Regions from separate parts of the Paenibacillus sp. FSL R7-0333 genome, predicted to be linked through region 3. Evidence: a T-box and tRNA genes for the amino acid it is inferred to sense, from the RefSeq annotation. Region 3 holds a T-box; the other regions hold tRNA genes.
The links. The T-box of region 3 lies ahead of MKY86_RS27110 (glutamine--tRNA ligase/YqeY domain fusion protein). A T-box ahead of a tRNA ligase gene usually reads a tRNA of that ligase, here a tRNA-Gln.

Region 1 (3,250 bases), 5.8 Mb from region 3:
ATGCCCGTTTGGTGGCGATAGCGGAGGGGTTCCACACGTACCCATCCCGAACACGACCGTTAAGCCCTCCAGCGCCGATGGTACTTGGACCGAAGGGTCCTGGGAGAGTAGGACGCCGCCAAGCGGACCATCCACACACATTGTGGTATTTTTTTTGTCCTAATTGGTTACATATTCCCTGATAGCTCAGTTGGTAGAGCACTCGACTGTTAATCGAGTTGTCACAGGTTCGAGTCCTGTTCGGGGAGCCATATGGAGAGGTGTCCGAGTTTGGCCGAAGGAGCACGATTGGAAATCGTGTAGGCGCCACAAGCGTCTCGAGGGTTCGAATCCCTCTCTCTCCGTAGCGTTACTTCCCTGAATAGGGATGAGAACCCTCAGTGGTTCGTTGGAGCCTAAGCTTCGATAGCACTACATCTCAATCTCGTAACGAAGTGAAGAGTATCCCTCTCTCTCCGTAGCAATACTTTTTACACAGCATGGCTCGTTGGTCAAGGGGTTAAGACACCTCCCTTTCACGGAGGTAACATGGGTTCGAATCCCATACGAGTCATATATGGAGGCTTAGCTCAGCTGGGAGAGCATCTGCCTTACAAGCAGAGGGTCGGGGGTTCGAACCCCTCAGCCTCCACCATCTATCTTTAACCGAATAGATTTTATTCAATGACGCGGGGTGGAGCAGCCCGGTAGCTCGTCGGGCTCATAACCCGAAGGCCGCAGGTTCAAATCCTGCCCCCGCAACCAATCCCCACAAAGTGAAGAGATGCTCTGTAGCATATTCCGAATACTTTCCGGGGGCCCCAAAACCTTTTATTCTGGAACCGTGGTGTAGTTGGCCTAACATGCCTGCCTGTCACGCAGGAGATCGCGGGTTCGAATCCCGTCGGTTCCGCCATTTTAGTGGCGTAAGGGATGAGAAATCCCTGGGTTCGTTGAAGCATAGGCATCGTAAGGAATACTTCGCAATCTCGTAACGGAGTGAAGAGTATCCCGCCCTGTTCCGCCATTTTAATGGCGTAAGGGATGAGAAATCCCTGGATTGAGCATCCTATATCTCGAAGTATAGAGTATCCATCCGATTCCGTAGTATTTTGCTAATTATAATATTGGGGATTAGCCAAGCGGTAAGGCAACGGACTTTGACTCCGTCATTCATAGGTTCGATTCCTATATCCCCAGCCATCTTTTTTGGATTGTTTCTCTTATGAGAGCCATTAGCTCAGTTGGTAGAGCACCTGACTTTTAATCAGGGTGTCGAAGGTTCGAGTCCTTCATGGCTCACCATTTTCTTGTAACGTGTGCGCGTGTGGCGGAATGGCAGACGCACCAGACTTAGGATCTGGCGTTTCACGACGTGGGGGTTCAAGTCCCTTCACGCGCACCATGTTTTTGCGGACGTGGCTCAGCGGTAGAGCATCGCCTTGCCAAGGCGAGGGTCGCGGGTTCGATTCCCGTCGTCCGCTCCATATAGATTTTGCGCCCTTAGCTCAGCTGGATAGAGCGTTTGACTACGAATCAAAAGGCCGGGAGTTCGAATCTCTCAGGGCGCGCCATTTTTATTAACGGGATGTAGCTCAGCTTGGTAGAGCACCTGGTTTGGGACCAGGGGGTCGCATGTTCAAATCGTGTCATCCCGATATTTCATTTCACCTATGCGGGTGTAGTTCAATGGTAGAACTTCAGCCTTCCAAGCTGATAGCGTGGGTTCGATTCCCATCACCCGCTTATATCTGTATCACGTGAGTCTGTCATCCCTATGGGGAAGGCGGACTTTTTTTGCTATTTGGAAATGTATGCGAAAAACGGAACACAATGTGATGGAGGGAAGGTGAATGACCGAATGTAATCGAAAAACCGAACACATAGAAAGCAGAGTATCTGTGAGCCAGAGCGCTAAGGGCTGTAGCTGTCAAATGGCCGTCAGAAGTCAGGGAGATGGAGAAAAGTGAGCTTCGTATACGAGTGGTATAGAGGCACCAGTAGTATCATTCACCCGCTAGGGTGATTTTGTTGTAAGGGCCCGGATGTTGCAATAGTATGGGAGGGCGTTATGTTTCTATAGAACTGATATAGTATAACTATTGGACTATTGGATCATAGGCAACACTTACTTGGAAGCTGAGGAGCATTTGTTATGACAGACAAAGTAATACGGATTTTCAGAATCATTAACGCCATTCAGTCGAACCCGGGGATTACCGCAGCAGACTTGGCCTTTAGGTGCGAGGTGAATATTAGAACGATCTACAGGGATCTTGAGGTGATCAGCCACTTTGCACCGGTTACGAATGAGGGAAGAGGCACGGGCTACCGGTTCATGGGTAAATTCTTTTTATATCCGCTGGATTTCTCGGAGCAGGAGTCGCTGGCGTTCTCTTTGCTGCCTTCTGTGCTGAATCCGGATAGAATCCCGCCGGGTTTTCATTCTGCTTATGACAAGGTGATGGGGACTCATCTGAAGGAGAAATCGCGGCAGAATGGCCTGCTGGAGAATATCGCGGATATTATTCAAATGGGTACCCCGGCCTACCGCAAGGAGAGCCGGAACTTCCTGCAGCCGCTTATTGGAGCCATTCTGGAGCAGCGCAGCATCCGGACGGTATATCACTCGCAGTCACGCAACGCCACTACAGCGCGGAAGATTGATCCTTATTATCTGATCCCGCGGGATCAGCGCTTTTATCTGATTGGTTATTGCCATCTGAAGGGCGCAATTCGTACGTTCCGGATCAGCCGGTTTGAGCAGGTCGAGATGACGGCTTCCACTTTTGATAAGGGAAATTTCAATATTAAAAAATATCTGAAAAATACCTGGTCGATCAACCGGGGGACCCGGAATGTCACGTTCAAGGTACGGTTCGATCCGGAGGTGGCGCGTTACATTAAGGAAGAGGAGCTGTTCGTACAGCCGCGGATGAGCGAAGAATGCGATGGAACGCTGCTGTTCGAGGTCACGGTTAACAATGAGAAGGAGTTCATCAAGTGGATTCTGCAGTATGGCCCGAATGCTGAGATTCTAGAGCCGGAGTCGGCCAGGGAGCGCTTGAAAGAGCAACTGGAGCAGTGGCTGGATGTGTATCAGCAGTAGCCGCAGACTACATTATTACATAATATGGAATAAAAATGTCGAAAAGGTTAGATTGAATAGCTCAACTGGAGAATAAAGGCTTTTTTAGAGATATATATGTCGGGAATGAATTGACCGGAGCGGTGAAGCAGGTTATTATTGGAATATAATGGAATGATAGGA
Region 2 (3,250 bases), 190 kb from region 3:
TCCAAGGATGAGAGCGTTACATTGGAAGAGTTTCGTTCATCGCTCATCCGTACGACCGGAAGCGACCTGGGATTGAACGATGTGAAATGGATGTCCCGATTTGGAAATGCTACACGGCAAGCGGGACGCTATCGGAATGGTAGATTGTTCTTGGCGGGAGATTCGGCGCACATTCATTTTCCCGCTGGTGGACAGGGAATGAACGTCGGCTTACAAGAAGCGATGAACCTAGGCTGGAAGCTTGCAGGAGCAATCAAAGGCTGGGCTCCAGACTGGCTATTAGACAGTTATCATGCCGAACGTTTTCCATGGAATACGGCCTTGCTCCGGAATACCGAGGTCCAAACCCTGCTTCTGGACGTGACGCCTCTCATCACGGAGCTGCGAAGCATGCTGGCTAATCTGATTCAAATACCGGAGGCTAATTATCAAATCGCTGCACAAATTTCCGCCCTGGACGTACATTATGCACCCGACGCTGAAGCGCGTTCCCATCCTTTAAACGGGAAACGTTTCAAAGATCTAAGCTTAAAGCTGAAAGACGGGCAATTAATTAACTCCTATCCACTCCTGCACAAAGGTACTTTTCTTCTGTTGCATTTCCATTCTAATGAACAGAATAGCGGTCAATGGGAAACGTATAGCAACCTTCAAGTTGTACATGCCTCTTTAGCTGAGGCTGACGCGGATTGGAACGACGTCCACACGGCGCTTATTCGGCCGGATGGACATATTGCCTGGGCGATTTCTCTATCCGATCCAAATCCAATTCAAACCATAAAAGAAGGAATCATTCGCTGGTGTGGAGACATTACCGTGTAGTAATTCGGGATAAACTAAAATCACGCAGTGTTGTCTTGCTAGGATCGAAGCCAAGGAACTCCCGGTGGCGCTCGTTATCCATGACCGGCCGGCGGAGTTGGCGACTGGAGGAACTTTTGCGGTAGGGGAAATGATCCAGAAAAATAAGAACAGCCCATTAGATTTTTCATCTAATGGGCTGTTCTTACTAAAAATAATACCGGCGAGAGGACTCGAACCTCCACGGTTTCCCACTCGATTTTGAGTCGAGCGCGTCTGCCATTCCGCCACGCCGGCGTATACATATATAATTTCCAGAAAAAAAATAATGGAGGTGCCACCCAGATTTGAACTGGGGATAAAGCTTTTGCAGAGCTTTGCCTTACCACTTGGCTATGGCACCACATGAAATGGAGCGGACGACGGGAATCGAACCCGCGACCCTCGCCTTGGCAAGGCGATGCTCTACCGCTGAGCCACGTCCGCATATAATGGCTGGGGATATAGGAATCGAACCTATGAATGACGGAGTCAAAGTCCGTTGCCTTACCGCTTGGCTAATCCCCAATATATTTTTTAAAAGAAAATGGGGCGACCGATGGGTCTCGAACCCACGAATGCCGGAACCACAATCCGGTGCGTTAACCCCTTCGCCACGGTCGCCATGTGAAGCTTTTAAGTTGTATTGCTATGTAATTCTTATAAAAGAAATGGGGCGACCGATGGGTCTCGAACCCACGAATGCCGGAACCACAATCCGGTGCGTTAACCCCTTCGCCACGGTCGCCATATGATTCTTTTATATGAAATTACTTGGCAGGGGCAGCAGGAATTGAACCCACACCAACGGTTTTGGAGACCGTTGTTCTACCTTTAAACTATGCCCCTAAAAAATGGTGGAGGCTGATGGATTCGAACCACCGAACACGTACGTGAGCAGATTTACAGTCTGATGCGTTTGGCCACTTCGCTAAGCCTCCACGGTATGGTGCCGGCGAGAGGACTTGAACCCCCAACCTACTGATTACAAGTCAGTTGCTCTACCAATTGAGCTACACCGGCATATTAAGTTGTGTATGGTGGCGCGGGAGGGAATCGAACCCCCGACACAAGGATTTTCAGTCCTTTGCTCTACCGACTGAGCTACCGAGCCATAAAAGTATTTTTGTAAAGATGGCGGAACCGACGGGATTCGAACCCGCGATCTCCTGCGTGACAGGCAGGCATGTTAGGCCAACTACACCACGGTTCCAAATTGGTTGCGGGGGCAGGATTTGAACCTGCGGCCTTCGGGTTATGAGCCCGACGAGCTACCGGGCTGCTCCACCCCGCGTCATTGAACAAAATCTATTCGATTAAGATAGATGGTGGAGGCTGAGGGGTTCGAACCCCCGACCCTCTGCTTGTAAGGCAGATGCTCTCCCAGCTGAGCTAAGCCTCCATGTATCAGTTCAAAAAAAATGGTGACTCGTATGGGATTCGAACCCATGTTACCTCCGTGAAAGGGAGGTGTCTTAACCCCTTGACCAACGAGCCATGCTGTGTAAAAAGTATTGCTACGGAGAGAGAGGGATACTCTTCACTTCGTTACGAGATTGCGAAGCAGTGCTAACGAAGCCTATGCTCCAACGAACCACTTAGGGTTCTCATCCCTATTCAAAGAAGTATTGCTACGGAGAGAGAGGGATTCGAACCCTCGAGACGCTTGTGGCGCCTACACGATTTCCAATCGTGCTCCTTCGGCCAAACTCGGACACCTCTCCATATGGCTCCCCGAACAGGACTCGAACCTGTGACAACTCGATTAACAGTCGAGTGCTCTACCAACTGAGCTATCAGGGAATATACATATCAGACTTGATCGCCTGAAAACTGAATCCGAAACGAATCTGCGAATTATTTTTTGGATAAGCCCTCGACCGATTAGTATTGGTCAGCTCCATGCATTGCTGCACTTCCACCTCCAACCTATCTACCTCGTCGTCTTCAAGGGGTCTTACATACTGGGAAATCTCATCTTGAGGGGGGCTTCACGCTTAGATGCTTTCAGCGCTTATCCCGTCCGTACGTAGCTACTCAGCCATGCTCCTGGCGGAACAACTGATGCACCAGCGGTACGTCCATCCCGGTCCTCTCGTACTAAGGACAGCTCCTCTCAAATTTCCTGCGCCCACGACAGATAGGGACCGAACTGTCTCACGACGTTCTGAACCCAGCTCGCGTACCGCTTTAATGGGCGAACAGCCCAACCCTTGGGACCTACTTCAGCCCCAGGATGCGATGAGCCGACATCGAGGTGCCAAACCTCCCCGTCGATGTGGACTCTTGGGGGAGATAAGCCTGTTATCCCCAGGGTAGCTTTTATCCGTTGAGCGATGGCCCTTCCATGCGGTACCACCGGATCACTAAGTCCGACTTTCGTCCCTGCTCGACTTGTAGGTCTCGCAGT
Region 3 (3,250 bases):
GATGAAGGCAAGATCTATGAATGTGAGGTCTCGCTGAAATATCCTGAGCAGTCCGCTACCATGGGGCCGTCCGAGGTGCTCCGTGATCTGGTGCCGGAATACCATTACAAGCGTGCAGCGGGCTATGAGGACAGCTCGTATCCTTATCATGAAGTGATCTCGTTCTATCTGGACAAGCTGGAGGATTCACATGTGTTGTTCCCGGAGGCAGCCCTGTCCTGTATGGAGCGTCTGGGTGCACTCTCCCGGGGAAGCTTCCTGCTGCTCACTGCCGATAAGGGAGACCACCGGCTGGAGAACTGGGAGTTCGCCGAGCCGCCGAAGCTGATTCATCACGGAAGCATCTCGCTTACAGCGAATTATCATGCGCTGGTGCATTATTTTGAGCGGAAGGGCGCACAATCCCAGTTCACGCAGCATCATTATAAGAATCTCAATGTGGGCTGCATCCTGATGCTGGAGGAGCCGATGCTGCATCCGCATACCCGGCTGGCCTACCGGCGGTTTGTCGAGCGATTCGGGCCGGATGATTTCTTCAGCCTGAAGGTGTGGATCGACAAGAATTACGACACCATCGGCATGCAGCAGATCCTGGCCTTCTGGCGGCTGGGGGGCTATGACGCGGAGCTGTTCATTCAGAGTGCCGAGCGGATCTCTGCGCTGCTGCCGGATGCCAGCGACGAGGAGCTGCTGGACCTTCAGCGGGGGATCGACCGGATGTGGCGGGGCTTCTACCCGATGCCGCAAAAGTATGATCTGGCGCTGGACTGCGGCCTGCTGCTGTTCGAGATGGAGCAGTACGGGGAATCCCGCCGCTTCCTGGAGCATTCGCTGGCCTCCAGTGAGGAGGAGCCGGTAATTACCGTGCTGTACTGCCTGGCAATCTGCAGCTACGAGCAGGAGGATGATGAGGCGGCGCTGGATTATACGCGCAGATCGCTGCTGATTGAGCCGGAGCATGAGGAAGCGCTGGAGCTGCTCGCGGCGCTAAGCCAGGACCCGGCAGAGGCTTAGGCTGCTGCTCCCGGCAGTCCGGTGCAGCCCTTTACACCCGTTGTGAGTTTTGTTATTCTGTATCCAATAACGCAAACGCGATGACGAGAAGAGTACATTCAGGTTCTTCCCTCACAGAGAGCTCCGGCTGGTGTGAAGGAGCAGGGAAGACTGGATGGAAACAAGCCTCTGAGCGGCTTACCGGAACCAGGCAGCAGCCGGGGATGGTACGACAGGAGCTCCTGTTACAGAGCTAGAGTATAAGCCCTGCCGGACGGCAGCGCCGTACTTGATGAGATTAATATGGTGACATATTAATGAACCTGGGGTGGTACCGCGAGAATTTCGTCCCCAAGACTTACGGTCTTGGAGGTGAGGTTCTTTTTTTGTATCCGAAATTTAGGTAGTACCACCTATAACAGGAGGAGATCATCATGACAGTTGCCAATGAGAATGAGAACACACCGGCCATGCCGGAGAATTATATGGATAAGCTGATTAGAGAAGATGTGGAGGCGGGAGTCTTCAGCAGGGAGATCTGCACCCGGTTTCCGCCGGAGCCCAATGGCTATCTGCATATCGGAAGTGCTTTTGCCATCCATACAAATGTGGAAATTGCCCGTAAATACGGCGGCCGCTTCCATCTGCGCTTCGATGATACCAACCCGCTCAAAGAGGATAAGGAATATGCGGAGGCAATCATCCGTGACCTTGAATGGCTGGGCTGCAGTCCCGGGGAACACATCTACTACGGCTCGGATTATTCGGAGGAGATCTACCACAGGGCAGAGACACTCATTCTGAAGGGGAAAGCCTATGTCTGTGATCTGACGGCAGCAGAGGTAACGGCTTACCGGGGGACCTTAACCGAGCCGGGGAAGGACAGTCCTTACCGCAGCCGAACGCCGGAGGAGAATCTGCGGCTGTTCCGGGAGATGCGTGCGGGGAGCTATCCGAATGGCGCTAAAGTGCTGCGGGCCAAGATCGACATGGCCTCGCCGAACATGAATTTGCGAGATCCGGTGCTGTACCGGATTATTCATGCCGCGCATTACCGCACGGGCGTTGCCTGGTGCATCTACCCGATGTATGATTTCGCCCATCCGATTCAGGATGCGCTGGAAGGGGTGACGCATTCGCTCTGCTCGATCGAGTTCAAGGATCACCGGCCGCTGTACGAATGGGTGCTGAACGAGCTGGGCACCCCGGAACCGCCGAGACAGAGGGAATTCGGCCGGGTGAACCTGACCGGAGTGGTTACAAGCAAGCGGCATCTCCGGGCACTGGTAGCCGGAGGCTTCGTGGACGGCTGGGATGATCCGCGCCTGCCTACGCTCAGCGGGCTGCGCAGACGGGGTTTCACGCCGGAGAGCATCGAGGCCTTCGTACGGGAGATCGGCATGGTCCGCAATACGACGATGGTGGATTTCTCGCTGCTGGAGCATTGCCTGAGACAGGACCTGAAGGCGAAGGTGCCGGCGGTCATGGCGGTACTGGACCCGCTGAAGGTCGTGCTTACCAATTACGCCGCCGGGGCCTCTGAGCTGCTTCCGATCCCTAACAACCCTGAGAATGCCGAGCTGGGTTCAAGAGAAGTACCGTTCTCCGGCACGCTCTACATCGAGCGGGCCGATTTCATGGAGGTGCCTGTGAAGGGCTTCCGCAGACTGGTTCCAGGCGGCGAGGTGCGGCTTAAGGGCGGTTATATTATCCGCTGCAGCGAGGTGATTAAGGACGCTCAGACGGGGGAGGTTCTGGAGCTGCGCTGCACCTACGACCCGGAGACCCGCAGCGGCGGCACTCTAAGCGGCCGGAAGGTGAAGGGGACTGTGCAATGGGTCTCGGCTGCTCATGCGCTGAAGAGTGACGTATACCTGTATGAGCAGCTGCTGACGGATAACAACGGGCCGAAGGAGGAAGGAGAGAGCTGGGAGGAATACATCAATCCGAATTCGATAACTCTGCTTAAGGATTGCCTGCTGGAGCCGCTTGCGGGTAACCCTCAGCCCGGGGACACCTACCAGTTCCTGCGTCACGGCTATTTCTGCATTGACAGCAGGCTTAGCACAGCTCAGAAGCTGGTGTTCAACCGAATCGTTCCGCTCAAGGACACCTGGAAGGGCAACGCAGGACACGTAAGCAGCAGCGAATAAGTAGTGGATGAATCTAGAATTTGGCGGGTTGTGCGGGCTATGCCAGGCTAATTTCTTAAAAAGTTTAGAATGTTACACAAGCAGCGGTGCTCCTGTTACTGGAG

Region 1: it has a tRNA-Gln gene. The T-box ahead of MKY86_RS27110 (glutamine--tRNA ligase/YqeY domain fusion protein) is inferred to sense a tRNA for this amino acid. The anticodon was not compared.
Region 2: it has a tRNA-Gln gene. The T-box ahead of MKY86_RS27110 (glutamine--tRNA ligase/YqeY domain fusion protein) is inferred to sense a tRNA for this amino acid. The anticodon was not compared.

The regions. Positions count from the first base shown of each region.
Region 1 covers NZ_JBBOBZ010000001.1:641,590-644,839, forward strand. The annotation lists rRNA gene rrf (5S ribosomal RNA) at 8-124, shown strand; tRNA gene MKY86_RS02660 (tRNA-Asn) at 176-251, shown strand; tRNA gene MKY86_RS02665 (tRNA-Ser) at 255-344, shown strand; tRNA gene MKY86_RS02670 (tRNA-Glu) at 482-553, shown strand; tRNA gene MKY86_RS02675 (tRNA-Val) at 559-634, shown strand; tRNA gene MKY86_RS02680 (tRNA-Met) at 668-744, shown strand; tRNA gene MKY86_RS02685 (tRNA-Asp) at 818-895, shown strand; tRNA gene MKY86_RS02690 (tRNA-Gln) at 1,108-1,182, shown strand; tRNA gene MKY86_RS02695 (tRNA-Lys) at 1,209-1,284, shown strand; tRNA gene MKY86_RS02700 (tRNA-Leu) at 1,301-1,384, shown strand; tRNA gene MKY86_RS02705 (tRNA-Gly) at 1,392-1,466, shown strand; tRNA gene MKY86_RS02710 (tRNA-Arg) at 1,477-1,553, shown strand; tRNA gene MKY86_RS02715 (tRNA-Pro) at 1,564-1,637, shown strand; tRNA gene MKY86_RS02720 (tRNA-Gly) at 1,655-1,725, shown strand; gene MKY86_RS02725 (helix-turn-helix transcriptional regulator) at 2,135-3,088, shown strand.
Region 2 covers NZ_JBBOBZ010000001.1:6,215,737-6,218,986, forward strand. The annotation lists gene MKY86_RS26295 (monooxygenase) at 1-822, shown strand, start outside; tRNA gene MKY86_RS26300 (tRNA-Leu) at 1,020-1,098, opposite strand; tRNA gene MKY86_RS26305 (tRNA-Cys) at 1,131-1,204, opposite strand; tRNA gene MKY86_RS26310 (tRNA-Gly) at 1,213-1,287, opposite strand; tRNA gene MKY86_RS26315 (tRNA-Gln) at 1,294-1,368, opposite strand; tRNA gene MKY86_RS26320 (tRNA-His) at 1,389-1,464, opposite strand; tRNA gene MKY86_RS26325 (tRNA-His) at 1,513-1,588, opposite strand; tRNA gene MKY86_RS26330 (tRNA-Trp) at 1,616-1,689, opposite strand; tRNA gene MKY86_RS26335 (tRNA-Tyr) at 1,696-1,781, opposite strand; tRNA gene MKY86_RS26340 (tRNA-Thr) at 1,788-1,863, opposite strand; tRNA gene MKY86_RS26345 (tRNA-Phe) at 1,879-1,954, opposite strand; tRNA gene MKY86_RS26350 (tRNA-Asp) at 1,976-2,053, opposite strand; tRNA gene MKY86_RS26355 (tRNA-Met) at 2,058-2,134, opposite strand; tRNA gene MKY86_RS26360 (tRNA-Val) at 2,167-2,242, opposite strand; tRNA gene MKY86_RS26365 (tRNA-Glu) at 2,263-2,337, opposite strand; tRNA gene MKY86_RS26370 (tRNA-Ser) at 2,475-2,564, opposite strand; tRNA gene MKY86_RS26375 (tRNA-Asn) at 2,568-2,643, opposite strand; rRNA gene MKY86_RS26380 (23S ribosomal RNA) at 2,705-3,250, opposite strand, start outside.
Region 3 covers NZ_JBBOBZ010000001.1:6,407,953-6,411,202, reverse strand. The annotation lists gene MKY86_RS27115 (tetratricopeptide repeat protein) at 1-1,014, shown strand, start outside; T-box leader at 1,086-1,349, shown strand; gene MKY86_RS27110 (glutamine--tRNA ligase/YqeY domain fusion protein) at 1,428-3,146, shown strand.